3 regions of the Edwardsiella tarda ATCC 15947 genome follow, and region 3 is predicted to be linked to each of the others. Evidence: predicted binding sites of a transcription regulator. Region 3 holds the regulator's gene; each other region holds the start of a gene.
The links. The regulator CRP, encoded in region 3, controls carbon source genes, mostly activating them, when cyclic AMP is high. The targets are predictions, from matches to a motif close to ATGTGANNNNNNTCACAT.
Positions count from the first base shown of each region.

Region 1: a site for CRP is predicted at 5,579-5,596, ahead of DCL27_RS14185 (NupC/NupG family nucleoside CNT transporter). Genes of this name have one in related genera too.
Region 2: a site for CRP is predicted at 2,293-2,310, ahead of mlc (sugar metabolism global transcriptional regulator Mlc). Genes of this name have one in related genera too.

Region 1 is NZ_CP084506.1:3,060,900-3,068,356, reverse strand. Features, by position in the region: gene rsmC (16S rRNA (guanine(1207)-N(2))-methyltransferase RsmC) at 1-687, opposite strand, end outside; gene DCL27_RS14210 (DNA polymerase III subunit psi) at 861-1,271, shown strand; gene rimI (ribosomal protein S18-alanine N-acetyltransferase) at 1,231-1,677, shown strand; gene prfC (peptide chain release factor 3) at 1,874-3,463, shown strand; gene DCL27_RS14195 (patatin-like phospholipase family protein) at 3,688-4,704, shown strand; gene DCL27_RS14190 (metal-dependent hydrolase) at 4,701-5,492, shown strand; gene DCL27_RS14185 (NupC/NupG family nucleoside CNT transporter) at 5,798-7,063, shown strand; gene tnpA (IS200/IS605 family transposase) at 7,239-7,457, shown strand, end outside.
Region 2 is NZ_CP084506.1:1,781,518-1,788,974, reverse strand. Features, by position in the region: gene bioD (dethiobiotin synthase) at 75-740, opposite strand; gene mlc (sugar metabolism global transcriptional regulator Mlc) at 976-2,199, opposite strand; gene DCL27_RS08305 (LysR family transcriptional regulator) at 2,354-3,256, opposite strand; gene DCL27_RS08300 (MFS transporter) at 3,448-4,683, shown strand; gene tus (DNA replication terminus site-binding protein) at 5,277-6,215, shown strand; gene manA (mannose-6-phosphate isomerase) at 7,074-7,457, shown strand, end outside.
Region 3 is NZ_CP084506.1:236,698-244,154, reverse strand. Features, by position in the region: gene DCL27_RS01160 (FeoC-like transcriptional regulator) at 1-185, shown strand, start outside; gene bioH (pimeloyl-ACP methyl ester esterase BioH) at 232-1,011, opposite strand; gene DCL27_RS01150 (phosphoribosyltransferase family protein) at 1,055-1,735, shown strand; gene nfuA (Fe-S biogenesis protein NfuA) at 1,794-2,369, shown strand; gene DCL27_RS01140 (YccS/YhfK family putative transporter) at 2,522-4,594, opposite strand; gene crp (cAMP-activated global transcriptional regulator CRP) at 4,653-5,285, opposite strand; gene DCL27_RS01130 (YheU family protein) at 5,636-5,860, opposite strand; gene DCL27_RS01125 (hydrolase) at 5,857-6,840, opposite strand; gene DCL27_RS01120 (LysE family translocator) at 6,940-7,457, shown strand, end outside.

The DNA of each region.
Region 1 (7,457 bases), 820 kb from region 3:
GTTGACATCACACAGAGTAAGGGTGGTCTCTGGTGACATGCGAGCGATGGCGGCGGAGAGAACCCCGGCACCGCAGCCGACGTCCAGCACGCGTCCTTTGAGGCCGTGGGGCAGCGAGGAGAGCAGCAGATGGCTACCGATATCCAGGCCATCGCGGCTGAAGACGCCCGGTAGCGTGGCGATGTGTAACGAACCGGTGTGGTAGCTCATCCACCAGTCAGCCAGATCGAAGGTGACCGGCTGAGTGAGTTGGCCATGGTACAGGCCGCAGCGACGCGCGCTGTCGATTTTGCTCAGCGTCACCATCTCGGCGCATAGTTCTTCAGCGCTGCGTACCCCGGCGCGGTTTTCCCCGACGATGAACACCTCGCACTCCTGCGGTAGCACCGATAGCAGCTGGGTGAGTTGGAATAGGGCTTCGGGTTTGCTCTTCGGCCAATAGTACAGCAGGGTATCGATACCGGCGACGAACGCCTGCGGCGCTTCCAAGGCGAATAGACAGCGCTCGCCCATGGTGGATTGTAGCGCCTGCCAGTGGTGATACTGGCTCGTGTGGGCGCGTACCTCGAGGGCATCAAACTGCGCAGGCAGCGTATCCTGTAGATCGCCGGCGAACAGGACGCGGCGTGAAGCCAATTCTTCGCTATGGCGCAGTATGACTTCGCTGGCCGGGGTAAAAGCGGACATGACACAAAACTCCTCTATGGGCTGACCGGCGATTATAAAGCTTTCAACGGGGTTCTGAAACTCGGCATCGTCTGTCATGGATGGTAGCGGGGCCGGGGGTTTGTTAGCATAGTAGCCAGACAGGCATCAACGAGTTCCCCGGCGCCGTACGGCGCAGATGAGGTAGGAGTAGTATGGTTTCGCGACGCGATCGACTTTTACAGCAGCTTGGCGTGACGCAGTGGGTGTTACGCCGTCCGTCGCTATTGCGTGGCGAGGTCGCCATTACGCCATCGCCCCAGACACGGCTATTGATCGTGTCACAGGCCCCCTTGTCGCCGGATGATCTGTTGTTGTGCGATATTCTGCGTGCGCTGTCGCTGACGGCGGAGCAGGCGGTGATCCTGACCCCGGAGCAGTATGAGACGCTGGACCAGCGCCAGCATTACCTCTGCTGGTGGTTGGGCGATGCCGCTCCGGCAGAAGCGCAACTGCACACCTCGGCGCTCAGTGCGCTTTATCATAACCCCGGCGCCAAGCGCGCCCTATGGCAGCAAATTTGTCATGAGCAACACCATTTCTTCCCTGACCTCGGCGGACATTGACGCCGCCTACGGCGTGGAGTGCGCCAGCCACGCCTTTCCCTGGACGCGTAATACTTTTGTCGGTAACCAGGGTGAGCGTTACTACAATCTGAAGCTGGAGTCCCAGGGACAGTTGGCGGCTTTCGCCATCACCCAGGTGGTATTGGATGAGGCGACGCTGTTTAATATCGCGGTCGCCCCCGCCTTTCAACGTCAAGGGCTGGGGCGCCAGTTATTGCTGCGCCTGATCGATGATCTGACGGATCGGGGTGTGGTGACCCTCTGGCTGGAAGTCCGCGACTCCAACCAGCCCGCGATCGCCTTGTATCAGGATCTGGGCTTTAACGAGGTGTCGCTGCGGCGTAACTATTATCCGACCGCCGATGGGCGCGAGGATGCGCGTATCATGGCGTTACCGCTCGGTTAGCGAGGGCTCTGACGGCTCGCTCCGGCTGTTTCTCGCCTCTCCTGTGCGATTGGCCTACGAAAATTGCGCGTTGTCTAACCTGGATAAATCAGGGAAAATGGCGCGCTTATGACCCATTTACTCCTGTGTTGCCCACCGATAGACGCCGTTAGCTCGTGTCGGCGGGCAGGGCAGCTCAAATACAGAACAGAAAATCATGTCGCCAAGTGAATACGCTCGCGAGGTCGCTAAACGGCGCACCTTCGCTATCATCTCGCACCCCGATGCCGGTAAAACGACCATCACCGAAAAAGTGTTGCTGTTCGGACAGGCGATTCAGGTCGCCGGGACCGTCAAGGGCCGAGGATCGAGCCAGCATGCCAAGTCTGACTGGATGGAGATGGAGAAGCAGCGCGGGATCTCGATTACCACCTCCGTGATGCAGTTTCCGTATCACAACTGCCTGGTGAATCTGTTGGACACCCCGGGGCACGAAGACTTCTCCGAAGATACCTACCGTACCCTGACGGCGGTGGACTGTTGCCTGATGGTGATCGATGCCGCCAAGGGCGTCGAGGATCGTACGCGTAAGCTGATGGAGGTCACGCGTCTGCGTGATACGCCGATCCTGACGTTTATGAACAAACTCGACCGCGACATCCGCGATCCGATGGAGTTGCTGGATGAGGTGGAGAACGAGCTGAAGATCGCCTGTGCGCCGATCACTTGGCCAATCGGCTGCGGTAAGCTGTTTAAGGGGGTCTACCATCTGTATAAGAATGAGACCTACCTGTATCAGAGCGGTAAGGGACATACCATCCAAGAAGTCCGGGTAATTAAGGGATTGGATAACCCGCAGTTGGACGAGGCGGTGGGCGACGATCTGGCGGCGCAGTTGCGCGAAGAGCTGGAGTTGGTGCAGGGCGCCTCGACCGAGTTCGAACAGGAGGCCTTCCTCAACGGTCAACTGACCCCGGTCTTCTTCGGGACCGCGCTGGGTAACTTCGGTGTGGATCATATGTTGGATGGCCTGGTTGCCTGGGCCCCCGCTCCGATGCCGCGGATGACCGATGTGCGCGAAGTCAGCGCCGACGAAGAGAAGTTCAGCGGCTTCGTATTTAAGATCCAGGCCAACATGGATCCTAAGCATCGCGACCGTGTGGCCTTTATGCGCGTGGTCTCCGGGCGTTACGACAAGGGGATGAAGCTGCGCCAGGTGCGTACCGGTAAGGATGTGGTGATCTCTGATGCGTTGACCTTTATGGCCGGCGACCGTGCCCATGTGGAAGAGGCCTACCCGGGCGATATCATTGGCCTGCATAACCATGGCACCATTCAGATCGGCGACACCTTCACCCAGGGTGAAGAGATGAAGTTCACCGGTATTCCTAACTTTGCGCCGGAGCTGTTCCGCCGTATTCGCTTGCGCGATCCGCTTAAGCAGAAGCAGTTGCTGAAGGGGCTGGTGCAGCTCTCCGAAGAGGGGGCAGTACAGGTCTTCCGTCCGCTCACCAATAACGATCTGATCGTCGGCGCGGTCGGTGTGCTGCAGTTCGATGTGGTGGTGGCACGCCTGAAGAGCGAGTACAACGTCGAGGCGATCTATGAGTCGGTCAACGTGTCTACCGCCCGCTGGGTCGAGTGCGACGACGCCAAGAAATTCGATGACTTCCAGCGTAAGAACGAGCAAAACCTGGCACTGGATGGCGGCGATAACCTGGCCTACATTGCGCCGACCATGGTCAACCTCAACCTGACACGGGAGCGCTACCCCGAGGTGCGTTTCCGCCAGACGCGCGAACATTGATCGTTTCGCCGCTAGGCGAACGCTTAATGCATACAACGGGCCGTCAGGCCCGTTGTGCTATGCGCGATGACACGGTGTTAGCCAAAGCGGACAGAATATGAATATTTCCTCGCCTGGCTGGACTTATTCCGTCTCCTTATCCAAGGTATGCTTAACGGATGGACGTAGTGTGTGCCTACGTGGGTACATGCGTTCCGTTCGATCGTGTCGTGATGAGGTGCAACGTGGGATACCGAATACCTATTACCCTGGGAAATATTGAACCCTTAGCTTATAAGCCTTATCGCCCGGGGAAGATCGCCCTCGTCTGCGAGGGGGGCGGTCAACGGGGCATTTTCACCGCGGGTGTCTTGGATGAGTTTCTGCGTGCGCGTTTCAACCCCTTCGATCTCTATCTGGGGACCTCCGCCGGCGCACAGAACCTGTCCGCCTTTGTCTGCGGTCAGCCCGGTTATGCCCGGCGAGTGATCACCCGCTATACCACCCGCATCGATTTCTTCAACCCATTGCGTTTTGTACGCGGTGGGCATCTGATCGATCTCGATTGGCTGGTGGATCGAACCCATCACGACATGCCATTGGCCTTTGAGCGGGCCGAACGCATGCTGGGCCAGCAGCGCCAGTTTTACATGGTCGCCAGTCGCAGCGACGACTTTCGCGCGACCTACTTTCCAGCGCGGCGTGACGATTGGTTGCAGGTGATCAAAGCCAGTAGCGCCATTCCCGGTTTCTATCGCAGTGGCGTGGAGTTGGACGGCGAGACTTACCAGGATGGCGGCATCAGCGATGCCATTCCGGTACGTGAAGCTTACCGTCTGGGGGCGGATACCATTGTGGTGGTGCGTACCGTGCCGTCGCAGATGTTCTATACCCCCCGCTGGGTCAAGCGGATGGAATCGCTGCTTAGCGAGAGCAGCCTACAGCAGATGGTGCGTATGATGCAGTACCACGAGAAGAGCTACCGTCGTACACAGCGCTTTATCGAACAGCCACCGGGTCACTTGCGTATCTTTGAGATCTATCCGCCCAAGCCCTTGGCGAGCCATGCGCTGGGTAGTACGGTGGCGGCGTTGAATACCGACTACCATTTGGGGCGGCGCTGTGCCCGTTATTTTCTGGCGGCGGTCGGCCATTGGTTGCTGCCGCGTGAGTTGCCGGCCCATGCCCATGGCCCGGTGCGACAGACGCCGGCTGCGGTTCCGTCTGCGGTGTATGCGCCGCGAGTGGAAGTATCGGCATGACGTTGCCCTGCCTGATCGATACGCACTGTCACTTCGACTTCGCCCCCTTCTGCGGTGATGTGTCGGCGAGTCTGCAACGAGCCCGTGCGGCGGGTGTGCAGGCGATCATCGTGCCCAGCGTCGCCGCCGATCGTTTCGCTCAGGTGCTGGCGCTGGCCCATGCTCACCCGATGCTGTATGCCGCCTTGGGACTTCATCCCTTATATGTCGAGCAGCACTGCGATGAGGATGTGGCGCGCTTGGAGCTGGCGTTGGCGCAGCGCGATCCGGCGATCGTCGCCGTGGGCGAGATCGGGTTAGATCATTATGATCCGGTGCAGCAACCGGCACGCCAGTTAGCGCTGCTGCAGGAGCAGCTCAGCTTAGCCCAACGCTATGAACTACCGGTGATCCTACACTCGCGTCGTAGCCACGACCTGTTGGCGCAGACACTGCGCCGTCGCCCATTGGCGCGAACTGGTGTAGTGCATGGCTTTTCCGGTAGCCTCTCCCAGGCCGAGGCCTTCGTCCGGCTTGGTTATGCCATCGGGGTCGGCGGCACCATCAGCTATGAGCGGGCGAAGAAGACGCGTGCCGTGATGGCGACCTTGCCGTTGCATGCCTTGGTATTGGAGACCGATGCCCCGGACATGCCGTTGGCGGGTTTCCAGGGCCAAGCCAACCGTCCTGAACAACTGGCGCGTGTCTTTGCAGCCCTCTGCCAGTTGCGCCCAGAGTCTCCCGAGGCGATCGCCGAGGCGTTGTATCGTAATACGCAACGGTTATTCAGCTTGCCGTCACGCGCCTGACCGGTTCTCATTCATCAGCGGATAGCCGCTGAGGTCATCTCCCTCCTTAATTTTGCAGATTTTTTGCACACGCAAACGAGTAAATGATGTGATACGCATCACCTTTTAACAATTTAACTTGCTTCAAGTTGTATAAATTTGTGAGCAATGCGCGCAAATAACCGCATAGCCCCGCTATAATCCGCCCGCCGGCGATGGGCCCCCTCCTGTTTTTTGCCTGGCACCAGGAGACGGCTTGCGCCATTGGGCGTGTAAGCCTTTTATCAAAGACTCACACAACAGGGATAATAACCATGCAACTTTTAATGGGTGTGGTGGGAATGGTCTCGCTGATCTTACTCGGCGTGCTGCTTTCCAATAACCGCCGCGCTATTCGAGTGCGCACCGTGGCGGGTGCCTTTGCGGTTCAGGTGTGCCTCGGCGCCTTCGTGTTGTACGTGCCGGCAGGGCGCGACATGTTGGGGGCGATGTCTAGCGGCGTAGCAAACGTTATCGCCTATGGCAATCAAGGTATTTCCTTCATGTTCGGCGGGTTAGTGTCCGACAAGATGTTCGAAATGTTCGGTGGCGGTGGCTTCGTCTTTGCCCTGCGCGTCTTGCCCGTTATCGTCTTCTTCTCCTCGCTGATCGCGGTGTTGTACTACCTGGGCATCATGCAGTTGGTGATCCGTATCCTGGGCGGTGCGTTGCACAAGTTGCTGGGGACTTCTCGTACCGAGTCACTGTCGGCGACGGCCAACATCTTCGTCGGCCAGACCGAGGCACCGTTGGTGGTGCGTCCCTATGTCGCGACCATGACGCAATCCGAATTGTTCGCGGTGATGTGTGGGGGGTTAGCCTCCGTCGCCGGTTCGGTACTCGCCGGTTATGCGCAGATGGGGGTACCGCTGGAGTACCTGATCGCGGCCTCCTTCATGGCGGCGCCGGGTGGCCTGTTGTTCGCTAAGCTGATCGTGCCGGAAACCGAGCAGACCCATGACCGTGAGGATGCCAGTGCGCTGGTGGCTGCCGAAGATCGTCCGGCTAACGTGATCGATGCTGCGGCCTCGGGTGCGGCGTCCGGTTTGCAGTTGGCGTTGAACGTCGGCGCAATGTTGTTGGCCTTTATCGCCTTGATCGCCTTGCTGAATGGCATGTTAGGGGGGATCGGTGCATGGTTTAACTACCCGCAGCTCTCTATGGAGCTGATCCTGGGGTGGCTATTCTCCCCGCTCGCCTTCCTGATTGGTGTTCCGTGGAGCGAGGCACAGGTTGCCGGCTCTTTCATCGGCCAGAAGCTGATCGTTAATGAGTTTGTGGCCTATATGAATTTCGGCGAATACTTAAAGCCGGATGCGGATGTCGCGGCGGCAGGCCTGCAGGTACTGTCGACGCATACCAAGGCGATCATCTCTTTTGCCCTGTGTGGCTTCGCTAACCTCTCCTCGGTCGCGATCCTGTTGGGTGGGCTAGGTAGCATGGCACCGAAGCGTCGCCATGACATCGCGCGTTTCGGCCTGCGCGCCGTGGCGGCCGGTACCCTCTCTAACCTGATGAGCGCGACCATCGCCGGTTTCTTCCTGGCGTTGTAAGTCGCGTCTTGACGGACAAAACCACCCCGGCCCACGGTCGGGGTGGTTTTTTTATTGTCAGCTTTAAACCACCTCCTCGGGAGGTGGTGATTGTCCCTGTGAGGCTATAGCCTGAAGGAAGCCCATGCCAGAAAATTCCAGCTTACTCACCACAAGTAAGAAGGAAATCACTGACATGAGCAGTTATAGAAGTTCAGCACATGTATTCTGGCGTTGCAAATATCACTTGGTGTGGACGCCAAAGTATCGCTACAAGGTTTTAACAGGGGCGGTAGGTAAAGAGCTTTATCGCTCAGTTTATATACTTTGCAATATGAAAGATTGTGAGGTACTTGAATTGAATGTTCAGACAGACCATGTTCATCTTGTCGTGATGATCCCACCGAAACTCTCG
Region 2 (7,457 bases), 1.5 Mb from region 3:
CGGGCTGTATTTTATGCTGTACGGTACAATAACCCCCGTATCAAGCGGGGGTTAGAAAAAATACACGATATGGGTTAGGCGAGTGCGGAAAGATCGATATAACGTGCCAACGCCTTCTCTTCCGGCCGATAGAGATAAGGGATCTCACCCAATTGTGGCGCCGGTAACTTCTGACGCAAAGCATCGATGGTTTCGGCGTAATGCGATAGTCCAGGATTGATGCGGTTGGCAATCCAGCCGGCGAACGGCAGGCCGTCGTTGATGATCGCCTGCGCCGTCAGAATGGCATGACTGATACATCCCAGCTTGATCCCGACGACTAAAATGACCGGTAGTTGCTCCTGTACCACCCACTCTGACAAGGGGCGCAAGTCTTGCATTAAGACTCGCCAACCGCCGGTCCCTTGCACCACGACATGCTGAGCCTTGTCGCTCAACTGCTGCAATCCACGGCTCATGGCACCATAGTCCAGCGCTTCGCCGGTATACGCATTAGCAATCTCCTCACGCAAGGTGATCGGATTGACCTCGTCGTAGCTCAATGCCAGGCTCGAGGCATGCAACAGCGTCAATGCGTCGTGGTTACGCAGCCCCTGAGGTGTTTCTTCGCTGCCCACGGCAATCGGCTTATAACCGACGGCGCTTTCTCCTGTGGCCTGAATGGCTTGTAATAACGCACGAGACGCCACCGTTTTTCCAACTTCGGTGTCAGTGCCCGTAACGAATATGCGTTTTAACATGAAATAATGACTCCGGAGAGACTCCGATTAGTAATAAAAAAGCTCAGTGTGATCTGACCGGAATATGCTGTGTGCCCGCGATCACCGATAAACCGGAAAAGTCTAGGCGAAGCGTTGAGAGTACGGCTTGCGTTAGCTCAAATTTTTATTTATCGCATTGATGATTTTCCCGTTTTATGTCCGCAAAGTAACAAAATGGCAAAATTGCAGACACAAACGGGTTGCTTAACCAGGATTAGCCCTGCAAGAGTCGCAGTAGTAGTGAACCGTTGTACAACGCCTCTTTAACTAACGCGGCGGCCGGCATGGTGCCATGATTATGGAATTGACTGGCCTCGACGGCCAAATGTTGCGTGTAATGCGGCAGCGCTTGTTGACGGATGGCGCTGGCGATCGAGGGGTAAAGAATATCGGCCGCCTGATTCAACGGCGAACCGATGAGGATCTTCTCGGGATTAAACAGATTCACCATCACCGCCGCAATACGCCCAACGCTATGCCCGACACTGTTGATCAGATCGCGTCCAAGTTGGTCGCCTTGTAACGCCGCTTGGCAGAGCGCCTCAATGGTCAAGGGGCGTGTAGCGTGTAGCTGTGATGACGGTGACATCGCCAAGCGTTGTTCCGCTAGCGAGAGAATGTTCTGTAGGCCAGCGATGGTCTCAAGGCAACCATGGTTGCCGCAGTAGCACTGTTTACCATAGGGATCGACCTGGGTATGCCCTATTTCGACCAGGCTTTGACGACTGCCATTCAGCAAGCGTCCCTCGCTGATAACCCCGGCTCCCACGTTATAGTCGATGACGATCTGGATCAAATTTGCACACCCACTACCCGCGCCGAACAGTGACTCTGCCATGGTCCAGGCACAAACGTCATGCTGTAGATAGATCGGCAGCCCGGTGTGGCGTTCGAGCTCTTCGCTTAACGCCATATCCTGCACCTCGGCATAGTATGGCATGCGATGCACAATGCCCTGCGCCGCGTTAACCAGACCCGGCAATGTTACCGCGATGGCGGTCAGGCGCTCCAACTGGTGTTGATGACGCGTGAAGAAACGATCGATTTCGCCGATTAAGCGATTCAATAGCGGCACGTCACGTTGCGCCGGTAGCGCGATCTCCTCTTCGACCACCAAGGCACTGCTCAGATCGCGCAATGCTAACGTCATGGTACCGAGGCCGATGCGTACACAGAGGTAATGCCAAGAGGCCGTATCGAGGATCAGGCCAACGGCGGGACGCCCACGACACCCCGGCTCCTGAAACTCCGTCTCCTGCACCAGATGAGCCTCGAGCAGTTCGCGTACAATCTTGGTAATACTGGCGGGCGCCAGCTGTGCGCGTTTCGAAAGCTCAATGCGCGAAATAGGGCCAAACCGATCGATAAGACGATACACTGCCCCAGCATTTATCTGCTTGATTTGATCAATATGCCCCGGCTGACCGTCAGCAATCACCACCGCTACTCCCAGTTATTTTTCGCGCTTCAAAATAAATCTTACCGACAAAGGTGAGGATTTTACAAAAATGCGTAAACCATTTGATTCGTTATGTGATTAGGCGCACAAATACTTGCTTTTTCAGCCTAAGTTCTGTCCCGTTCGCTGCGCGTTAACGAACTTCTGCGGGGGCGCTGAGCAGCGCGATCAGGGCTTGAGCCTGGGCGCTTAACGGTCGCTGACGGTGATAGGCGAGCCAGATTTCGGTGTAGGCCTCCGGCTCCGCCAAGGGGCGATAACAGACACCATCCACCTGAATGCGCGTATAGGAGGCCGGTAAGATCGAGACGCCCAATCCTGCCGAGATCAATCCGACGATGGTCATCGCCTCGCCCACCTCTTGGGTAATGTAGGGAACGATCCCCGCGCGTTTGAGCAAGGTCAGCAGTTCGTCATAGAGCGCCGTGCCATCCCCGCGCGAGAAGAAGACGAAAGGCTGATCGGCCAAGTCGTTAAAGCGTAACGCCGCCTCCCGTTGCGCCAACGGATGATGGCGATGTAGCACGGCGACCAGGGGCTCACGTCGTAACACCTGATGGGTCAGGGTGCTGGGGAGTTTAGTATTGCGCAGGATACCGATATCCAGCTTGCCATCGTTCAACGGTTCGATCTGCTGTTTAGTATTCAATTCACGCATTTGCAGATGAACTTGGGGGTAATGTTGACGGTAGGCGAAAAGCGAGCGCGCGACCTGGGGAACAAACGGCATCGATGAGGTAAAGCCGATAGTCAGATCGCCACTCTCCCCACGATGCGCCCGTACCGCCTTTTCCGCCGCCTGCTCTAATTGCCCGACGATGGCATAGCACTCTTTTAAAAAGATTTGGCCTGCCTGAGTGAGGTTGACGCTACGGTTGGTTCGTAGCAAGAGACGGGCGCCAAGCTCTTTCTCCAATGCTTGGATCTGCTGGCTCAAGGGCGGTTGCGAGATGGCCAGTCGCTCGGCTGCACGATTGAAGTGCCGCTCTTCGGCGACGGCGATAAAGTATTTGAGGTGACGGATCTCGATACGCATAGCGATATTGATATCTTATAAATATTATTTGTTCTTATTAATATATTAGACATTCACTGGAGGCAATCCTATTCTCGGTGGCTAGTCGCTCTGCTAGCGATTCATGAGTGACAGTGTCACGTTTGTGTTTTACCCGTATTGAAGGATATTGTGTGAATACCTCCCCGGCAGATCTTGCGCCGGATGCCGCGATGCCGGCACCCGCACAAGCCAATGATGGCGTCAATGGCAAACTTCCCTTTATCACCCGTGAACGGCCCGATTTTAAACGCGTCACCCTGGCGCTCTTCTCCGCCGGTCTGGCAACCTTCGCCCTGCTCTACTGTGTCCAGCCGATCCTACCGGTGCTGTCGCAAGACTTCGCGATTACCCCGGCGCGCAGCAGTTTATCGCTCTCCGTATCAACCGCGATGCTGGCCATTGGCCTGCTGTTTACCGGCCCGCTCTCCGATGCCATCGGACGGAAAAACGTCATGGTCACGGCGCTGTTGCTGGCGGCGGGCTGTACACTGATCGGCGCGTTGATGAGCAGCTGGCATGGCATTCTGGTGATGCGCGCCCTGGTAGGGTTGGCTCTGAGCGGTGTCGCCGCCGTCGCCATGACCTACCTGAGCGAAGAGATGGATCCCTCCGTGGTCGCCTTCTCCATGGGGCTGTATATCAGCGGAAACTCCATCGGCGGCATGAGTGGCCGCCTGATCAGCGGCGTCTTAACCGACTATTTCTCCTGGCGTATCACGCTGGCGGTCATCGGCCTGTTTGCCCTGGCATGCGCCCTGATGTTTTGGCGTATCCTACCTCCCTCTCGCCATTTCCGCCCAAGCTCGCTGCGGCCGCGTACCTTGCTGCTTAATCTACGCTTGCATTGTCACGATCGTGGATTACCGTTGCTGTTCGCCGAAGGTTTTCTCCTTATGGGGAGCTTTGTTACGCTATTCAACTACATCGGCTATCGTCTACTAGAGACGCCCTATTTATTGAGTCAGGCCGTTGTCGGGATGCTTTCGCTGGTTTATATCAGCGGTACCTATAGCTCGCCGAAGGCCGGTACGCTGACCGCACGCTTCGGGCGTGGTCCGGTATTAAGCGTCGCGATTATCATCATGCTGCTAGGGTTACTCATTACCGCCTTGAGTCCCTTGTGGGTGATCTTTATTGGTATGCTCCTGTTTACCACGGGTTTCTTCGCCGCCCACTCCGTCGCCAGCAGCTGGATCGGGCGCCGAGCGCGGCGCGCCAAGGGGCAAGCCTCCTCGCTGTATCTGTTTAGCTACTATGTGGGTTCCAGCGTCGCTGGGACGCTGGGCGGCGTCTTCTGGCACCAAGCTGGCTGGAATGGCATCGTCATTTTCCTTGGTGCGATGCTGTTACTGGCCTGGCTACTTGGCCGTCGCCTACAACATTTACCCGAAGCCGCGTCACACTGAGAAACCGGCAGGCCGAGTATGCTCTTGGCCTGCGTTATTATAGCGCTGGAGCCGTGGTGATGATGGCCAGCATGAAACGGGTATGCTAGCCCGCTGGATAAGGCGTGATGACAGCCAACGCGCTTTCTCCAGCGTCGCTGAGCGGCATGCCAGACATTGCCCAGCGCTTGGTGCGCTTTCATTCTATTGATATTCATGCGCGCCCTATTCGTGCCGGAAGAGGTGGGCTCCCCGATCTTCGCGGGGCGGGTCTCCTTCCCGCCAACACCTTGCATGACATCGACGGCGCCCTCATCAGCAGATGACGGGAAATAGGGGAAAGTCCTACCCTGCTCATCGAGCCGTCAGCCGTTCGACCTGGCACCTATCAGGTCACCCCAATCAAGTCAGTAATACATCTCCAGCGTTAGCGCCGCTCTTCTCCCCGGGTGATGCCATGTCCTTTTTTCCTGTTTGGCTTTTGGGTTAATGGTTATGTTTGTCGGCGTTAATCTGGCAAGGAGTATTCGTGGTTTCAGGCGGAATAGAGTAAGATAGCCATATGTATGTTGTAACTAATTAGGTAAGGCATTAGCCTTATTAAAGGAGCATAAATGTCCACCAGCGAGATCGTTGAACAACTCCATACCTGCTTTCGCCAACTCGAGGAGGCGCTGGATGAGACCGACCACCAGCTAGCCGAGCTCTCACCATTACAGGCAGAGGTTTTCGAGCTCCCGGACATCGAAAAGGGACAAGAACATGACGCGATTCAACGAATCTCCGTCCTCCCTGCCAGCGGCGAGACGGCCTTTAACCTAGGACGCCAACATTTTCGTCGCCTCTTCCTGCATCATCATGGCCAGAATATCAGCAGTAAGGCTGCGGTTCGCCTACCTGGCGTGTTATGTTACTACGCGACCCTCCCCCAACGTCAGGCATTACAGCGTACCATCGAACGGGTTAATGCCCATAAGCAGCGGCTGGAACAGATCATTGCGGTCGAGAGCGGATTGGCCCCGGAGCAACGTTTCGAATTTGTCCATCGCCAGCTGAAAGGATTATTAACGCTCAGTGCCTACCGCGCCCTTACCCTACTGGACGCGCCGAGTAGCATTCATTTTGGCTGGGCAAATAAACAGGTGATCAATAACTTAACTCGTGCCGAGATGTTGAATCGTCTCGATAAAAGCCTGCGCGCCGGACGTGCCGTCCCCCCTTATACCCGGGAGCAGTGGACACAACGGTTGCTCGAAGAGCGAGATTTACTGATGACGCTGCCAGAAGATGTGCGTCTGAAGATACGGCGTCCGGTTAAGGTGCAGCCCATTGCCCGCGCCTGGTACAGTGCTAGCCAAAAACAGGTACAGCATCCTTGCAGCATGCCGCTTATCGCCTTGTACCAGGAGCCCGATCCATGCCCGCGTATCGGTACGTTGCCCGATTACGATGCCAATAACATCGCCCTACGCCACCGACCACGCGCGCGCCCGCTCATTCCGCTGATCCCGCGGCTACACCTTTATCGCGAGGCCGATACGGATACAGATTAAAAGAGTGCGCCACATCGCCCGAAGGGAAGCGCGGCGCTAACGCTGGAGATAGGTTACCAAACCCAGGACATGGGTTGCTCTTCTGCGCAATAAAACTAGCGGGCGCCTTGATATTATGCGTATTTCTTAACTGACTCTCATTTTCCGACGGATGCCGTGATCACTTTGCAGGACTCGTTAAAAATGATGATGGAGCGAGTATTGACGATGAGATTGGCTCTGTAGAGATATCATTGCATTTTTCATGGCTAAACCAACGATTCGAAGCATTCATCTTCCACGTGCAACATGATGTATTGTTAGCACGTTAACAGACGGCTAAAGGAATAACATCAGAAGGCGTTATCCCGTTTTCACCATTATCGGCACAGCGTCAATCCGAGGCTATCCGTGGATACCTCCTCTCTGTTAACAGAGCCAGCAGACGACGGCACGACAACGCGGATGTACGCAAAGAACCTGTAGGCTATTCAGCAAATTCCTTCAGATGCAGCGGAAGACGAAGTCAGCCGTCTGGAGGAAAGGAGCCTTCTCCTACCGTGCCAGGTAAAGCGGTTTACGCCATCTTCGCCTCCTATGGCAACCGACAATCGGCAGCAGAGGCCTTATCCGACCTTGTTCACCTTCATCGACGATCGAGCCTCTCGGGATATCGACCCCGATTACATAACCCATGCCTTTATGTGATGAGAGATCGCCCCACCCGACTCGCCTATCTCAGCATAGATGAAAAGTTAGGCACCAATAACGCCCCCCGATGGCAACGAGCCATTTTCAGCATCAATCCGCTTGCAGAAGCAGGGGCGGTTCCTGTTTACTGACACAAATTCACTTTTCACTGACTAGCGGAATCGACAGATGCAAAAGATGACCAACGCCATACAGCATTACGCCTGGGGTAGCCACGATGCGCTGACTAAGCTCTATGGCATCGCCAACCCGGATAACCAGCCGATGGCCGAAATGTGGATGGGTGCCCATCCGTTGAATAGCTCACGGGTACAAGACGCTCAAGGCGTGAGCCATACGCTGCGCGATCAGATCGCCGCCGCTCCGCGGGCACAGTTGGGCGATGCCGTTGCGCGACGTTTTGGCGAATTACCCTTCCTGTTTAAGGTGCTATGCGCCGCTCAACCCCTCTCCATTCAGGTGCACCCCAATAAGCGCGCCGCCGAGGAGGGGTTCGCACGCGAAGAGGCCGCCGGCATCGCGCGCAACGCCGCGAACCGCAACTATAAAGAT
Region 3 (7,457 bases):
GTCTATGCCGTGAGGTCGGTGGTACACCGGCCATGGTTCGCGCCATGCTAGAACGCCTGGAGCAGATGGGCTGTGTAGAAAAGGTCGACGATATCGATAGCGGCTGCCTCAATGGCAGCTGCAAAGGCTGCCCCGAAGCACAGAAGAAGTGCGAAACGATCATTTACCAGGTTCGGGCGCACTAAGCGCCCGCAACTGACTAACTCAACAGCCGCCGATGCGGCTGTTTTTTTATTCCTGCGGCAACGCACCCGCAAAGTCGCATAACGCCGCACAGAATGGTTCGGGATGCGAGATAAAGGGCGCATGTGCCGCCGCAGGCAAGATCTGGGACTCCCCCGGTAACGTCAGCGCATCCACTAACGGCGCAACACGACGTGGCACAAGACCATCCAGCGCGCCATAGAGGCGTAACCAGGGCGTCGTCACCTCCCTCAACCGAGGACGCAAATCGGTATCGCGTAATATCGATAGCCCGGCATTCAACACCGCGGCCGAAGGCATCGGCTGCGCCAGCACCACCGACTTCAGGGTGCGTGCATCCTGGCGTGCGCTCTCGGTCCCCAGCGTCTGCAATGCCAGAAAGCGTTCTACCGTCCGTGAGAAGTCCGCGTTCAGTTGCTGTTGAAAACTCTGTAGCACCGGGCCATGAATACCCGGCCACTGCGCCTGCGCGGTAAAACAGGGCGAGGAGGCGACGGTAACCAAACCACTCAGGCATCGTGGCTGGCTCAACGCCGCCAGCATAGCCACTAACCCCCCCAGCGACCACCCCAGCCAAATCGCGCGTTGTGGTGCTTGGGCCAAGACCTGCTGCGTCATGGCCTCCAGCGAGAAGCAGGGACTAGCCTCGCTACGAGCGTAGCCCGGCAGATCGACCACATGCAGGCGAAAGTGAGTGGAGAGCCGAGGCAGAATGCAACGCCACACTTCGCCATTCAGTCCCCAGCCGTGCAACAGCACAAGATCCTGTTTTCCCGTCCCGCAACGATGCCAATACAGCGCGCTCATCGGTTATGGTCTCCTTTCACATTGGCCCTATCAGGAAACGCACATGGTATCACTTCATGGACGCTGTGCGATCTGTCGCCTGCCACTCCGAGCCCCTGTCGGTATCTGTACGCCGTGTCGCCGAGCACTCCCGCTTCCTCCACCCTGCTGCCCACGCTGTGGCCTTCCCAGTGCCGATGCCACACGCCCCTGTGGCCGCTGTCTACAACGTCCGCCCCCCTGGCAACGGCTGATCTTCACCGGTGACTATCAACCACCGCTGGCCACCCTGATCCAACGCTTCAAATACCGGGGAGAGTGGCCGCTGGCCTTCCCCTTGGCACGCCTGATGCTATTGAGTTACCTCCAGGCTCGGCGCCATATCCCCTCAATGCGTCCCGATCTGCTACTGGCGGTACCTTTGCACCGACGACGTCACTGGCGGCGCGGCTACAATCAGTCCGCCGAACTGGCTCGCCCGTTGGCGCATTGGCTGCAGGCGGACTACCGGCCACATTGGTTACGGCGCGTTCGCTCCACACCGCCACAGCAGGGATTGAGCGCCGCCGAGCGGCGGCGCAATCTACGCGGGGCTTTCACCTGCCATCCCGCTCTGACAGGGCGGCGGGTATTGTTGGTCGATGACGTGGTCACCACCGGCAGTACCTTGAGTGAGATCAGCCAACGACTAATCGCACAAGGTGTGATGTCGGTAGAGGTTATCTGTCTGTGTCGCACCTTGTGAGCATTTTACGATCGGCGTATTATAACCGACCGGAGAAGTCAACTATTGAGCAGATGCCATGATCCGTATTACCGAAGCAGCGCAAGAGCACTTTGCCAAATTGCTGGCAAATCAGGAACCGGGTACTCAGATCCGGGTTTTTGTCATTAATCCCGGCACGCCCAACGCCGAATGCGGCGTCTCTTATTGCCCGCCGGACGCCGTTGAGGCCAATGATCGTAAACTGGATTTTGAACAGCTGAGCGCCTATGTCGACGAAATCAGCGCGCCGTTTTTGGAAGACGCCGAGATCGATTTCGTTACCGATCAGCTTGGCTCACAACTGACCCTGAAAGCGCCCAACGCCAAGATGCGTAAAGTGGCCGATGATGCGCCGCTGATTGAACGCGTGGAGTATATCCTGCAATCGCAGATCAACCCGCAGCTGGCCGGTCACGGCGGTCGTGTCTCGCTGATGGAGATCACCGATGAAGGTTACGCCATCCTGCAGTTCGGCGGCGGTTGTAATGGCTGCTCAATGGTGGATTACACCCTGAAAGAGGGGATCGAAAAAGAGTTGCTGCAACGCTTCCCGGAACTGAAAGGGGTGCGCGATCTGACTGAGCACCAGCGCGGCGACCACTCTTACTATTGATCGCTCGCGAGACGGCGGGGAAATTCACCCGACGTAAGACTCCCCCGGCCGCGCCTCGCGCGGCCGTTTTGTTAGCAGAGTACGCCCACAAGCGCCTTTTCACCTGCCAACCACTCCCGTCATCAAGCGACCACCACCGCGTCACCCACCTCTCAGTCACGTAACCGACGACTGAGCCACAAGCCGTGATGCGGGCGCTGACGCCAAGCGATAGACGAAATGGTATGCATGGTGCGCAAATGCGATAGGATGCGCCGCAGATGGACCTCCATCGGCGTCATCGGCATGCCTTGTTGTGGCTCCGGGATCGGAATCGCCTGGTTATCGTTGCTACTCGGCCCATCGTGTTCCAGACGCTGCTGACAGAGCTGCAAGGCAATCTCGCCACACTGCAAGTAGTCCTGGGCCAAACGTGGCGTCAGCATATAGTGCTCTCGCGCCAGGATCGTCATGGCATTGAGGTGCTCGACGATAAACTGGCTGTGGGTGATCCACAGACGCATATCGGCCAAATAGCGTGAGTCGAAGCCCGGCTCCTGCATCGCTTGGCTAAGAGAGGAGTAGAGCGTGTTCTGTGCCTGGTTGCTACGCATACGCGCATACGCCTGCTCGCTGACCCCCACGTCGGCAGAGAGGAGCAAACGCAGCTCATCCTGATACGCCTCCAACGCCTGATGGGCATTCTTTCGCAACAAACCACTCTGCCACTGTGGCCACAGCCAGATCGTGCTGGCGAAGGCGAGGATACAGCCCAATAGGGTATCTACCAGGCGCGGCACCAGGAAGTTCGAACCATTCAGCGCCAACAATTGCAGAGTAAATACCGCGCTGACCGTAAAGCCGATGACGGCCAGGCCGTAGTTCTTGCGTAACACCAGATAAGCCCCCAGCGTCACCAACAACATCACCAACAACATCACCGCCTCGCTCAACGTTAGTTGCAACAGGCCAGCGGCGATAATCAGACCGGCAAAGGTCCCCATCGCACGGTGCTGGATCCGCACCCGCGTCGCGTTATACCCATTCTGGATCACCAGCATCGTGGTCAACATAATCCAGTAAGATTTAGGCAATGCCAGTAAGATCCCCAAGCCGCTACCGGCGGCGAGGGTCAGCCCGAGGCGCAAGGCATTACGCAGCGCGCCAGACTTCGGTGAACAATAGGCGCGCAACGCCGGCCAAAACGGCAGGCGTTGCTGCGTCGCCATCAGTTGGCGTTGATAGAGGGGACGCTGGCGCTCTAATAAACGTGCCATGCGGCTAAAGTGGTGCAAACAGAATTGCCCCACCGGGTTGTCGGGATAGCGACTGGCCAGCTTCTCCAACGCGGAGACCTCAGGCTGCATGGAGAAGTGTTGCGGATAACGGTGATAGAGAATGTCATCCGCCACCACCCGCAGGCGCCCAGCGACGACCTGGGCATTGCGCCGAATGATCGCCTCGGCCTGGCTCTGCGCCACCAGCGTCTGCACCTCCTCCGGCTGAGAGAGACTGACGGTGATATGCTCTTGCAGATCGAGCGCCACCTGAAAATAGCGAACCAGGCGCTTGTACTCGGGGTTATGAACCAAAGAGAGCATGTGCATCTGCTGGTAGATCACCGTGATCAGATCCATCACCTTCTGCTGACGATTCAACAACGGCGGCAAGGCCGTCTGTGGATCACTATGCTGCGTCAGCAAGCTGTACTTGGCCTCGATATAATCCCCCAACTCCAAATAGAGTTGGTTCAGCGTCTCGCGAATCGGCTGCCCCTTCCACAGGATAAACCAGAACCAAGTAAACGCACCGTACCAGACGGTCCCCACCAGATACAGCAGCGGTGCCTGCCAGATAGGTACCATGCCGACCATACTCAGAGTAAAGATGGCGGCGACCAACGTGGCGGGCAGCAAGCGGGCATGCAATGGGCTGATCTCTCCATTGACGCCCAGCAATAACGCCAGAAAAAGCATCGCCAACGGCACAGGCACCTGCCATAACAAGGCAAGCTGCAAGAGAAAACTACCGAGCGCGAATAGCGAACCACCCACGGCCAGGCGTTTAAAGAAGCGTTTATGTGGTGTATCCAGGCCCGCGATGTTACAGCAGACGGGAACCAGCGAGAACAGTAGCCCCTGTTGCAGTTGGCCAATCAATAACCCGAACAACACCGGCAGACACAAGACCAGCGTCTGACGCAGTGCATAATTCACTTCCGGGTGGTAGATAAACCGCCGCCACATGAGCACCATCCTGGGGATGGAGAGAGTCCCGCGCCACGAGGGCGGCGCGGGCGAAAAATCACCGCGTCCCGTAGACGACGATGGTTTTACCGTGGGCCGAGATCAGGTTCTGATCTTCCAGCATCTTCAAGATACGACCGACCGTTTCACGCGAACAACCGACGATCTGACCGATCTCCTGACGCGTAATCTTAATCTGCATACCGTCCGGGTGCGTCATCGCATCCGGTTGCTTCGCCAGATTCAACAGCGTCTGGGCAATGCGGCCGGTAACGTCCAAGAAAGCCAGGTTACCGACCTTCTCTGACGTCACTTGCAGGCGACGCGCCATCTGCGCGGACAATCGCATCAAGATATCCGGGTTTACCTGAATCAACTGACGGAATTTCTTATAAGAAATTTCAGCCACTTCACAGGCAGTTTTCGCCCGAACCCAGGCACTGCGCTCCTGTCCTTCCTCAAACAAGCCCAACTCACCGATGAAATCGCCCTGGTTCAGGTAAGAGAGGATCATCTCCTTGCCCTCTTCATCCTTGATCAGTACCGCGACAGATCCCTTCACGATGTAATAAAGCGTCTCCGCCTTTTCACCTTGGTGAATCAAAGTACTTTTTGATGGATATTTATGAATATGGCAATGGGACAGGAACCATTCAAGGGTTGGGTCTGTTTGTGGTTTGCCGAGAACCATTCGCTATTATCCTCTGTTGTTATCGCATCCCCGTGCGCCAAACGCGCCCCGCCAGGCGGCGGAGCCGGGAAACTGCCTAGTAACCTGTTATAGCACTGCACTTGTCGAATATAGTTTTATTAGCCTAAGGGAGTTGCTACCCGACCTTATTGATCTATACCCGCTTCATTCCATTAAAGGTGCATGTCGGCTTAGTTTGTAGCATAGCTTGACCCAACTGTCTCGCACTGTCTCGTTTCAGCATGGAATAGCTCACTGTTCGCCGCGTTTTTTTTCCCAACGGAATTATTTTTGCACCTTATTTGCACAGTAGCCTGCGCTAAATCACCAAGAAAAGCGAGCGATTAGCGTTAATCGTCCCCGTTAAACTGGCTACGCGCCATAATATTGACACTTTCATGAAGTTCAGACCAAACAACCACGGCCTCGCCGCTTATCAGCTGTTGGCGCACATCCTCAACCTTCTGTGCCAGACTCTTCTCCTGTTCGCCATAATCGGTTCCCTCACGTAACACGAAGGCTTCGATTAAATTATCCAATGTTGTCGGGGCGATATCTCGCCAAGGAATGATCACGTCATTGACTCCAAATAACAGGCTAACCATTCGGGAATACGCTGCTCTAACCACAGGGACGGGCGCCGTAGCGTGCCGTTGATAAAGCCGACGTGTCCACCGAACTCGGTGAGCTGATAGTCGATATTAGACGGTAGCCGTGCCCTGTCCGGGATCACCGCCGCCGTCATGAAAGGATCGTCACGCGCTTGCAAGATCAACAACGGCTGGCGAATCGCAGCCAGACGCGGCAACGCGCTACAACGCCGATAATAATCATCCGTGCCGGCGAAACCATGCAGCGGCGCCGTAATCTGCTCGTCAAACTCACGCAACCGACGCAACCGCCGGATCTGCTGCGGATCGAGCGCTCGTAACTGGGGATAACAGCGCTGTTTACGCAACGCGCTGCGCTTGAGCTCATGTAACAGGTAACGTTGATAAAAACGCCCCGCCCCACTCTCCAAGTGCGCCGCACAGGCCGCCAACTGTAACGGCGCCGAGACCAGCACCGCCGCCGTCAACGGCGCTTGCGATCCCTCCTCCGCCAAATAGCAGGCCAACATATTCCCCCCGAGAGAGACGCCGACCGCCGCCGTCGGTACCTCACCCAGCGTTCGGCGTAACCATGCGAGGAAGAAACGCGCATCGCCGGTCTTGCCCGAATGATAAAAACGTGGCAGCAAGTTAGGCTCACCACTACAGCCGCGAAAATGCATCACCACCGCTAACCATCCCGCCGCACGACACGCCTGCAGCAGACCATGAGCATAGGGACTATAAAAACCACCCTCTAATCCGTGAAAGAGCACCACCCGCGGCTTATGGCGTGCGGCAAGCGGCGCCTCGCTCCAGGCCAGATCGATAAAGTCGCCGTCCGGTAAGGTGAGCCGTTGCCAGGTCGGCGTCAATGCCACGCGGCGACGTAACAGACGCGGCAATAGTGTCTGAAGATGCGGGTTGCGCAGCAGAGGCGCGGGTGAAAATGGCGTGACGCTCATGGTAGCTGAAGAAAATTCATCGAAGGACGCGTTGTATCATCAATAGCACACTGTTAGGGTCAAAACATCTCTTTCCCTACGATGCGGAGCCTAATCGGCATGGACAGCACCCTGTTCCTCTCTCTAGTCGGATTCCTCTGGGTGGCGGCGATCACGCCGGGCCCCAACAACATGCTGCTGACCACCTCCGGTGCCAACCTCGGTTGGCGATCCTCCTGGCCATTAATGTTGGGCATCATCCTGGGCATGCAGACTCTGCTGTTGCTGGTCGCCTTCGGCATCGGCGGCCTGCTGTTACTCTACCCGACGCTGCATACCCTACTCAAAGGGCTCGGCAGCCTCTATCTGCTGTATATCGCCTGGAAGGTGGCCACCTCACGCTATACTCGCCTGACGCCCACCGCGTCGGAGGCGACACTCGCTCCGCGAGCCATCCGTTGGCATCAGGGGTGGTTACTGCAATTCCTTAACCCCAAAGCCTGGCTGATGACGCTGGGCGCCGTAACCAGCTTTACCCTACCCGGCAGCGACTATCCGACGACGGTAGCGCTCATCAGCCTGGCGATGGTGCTGATCAATCTCATCGCCGGTATCCTATGGCTCGGCTTCGGCACACT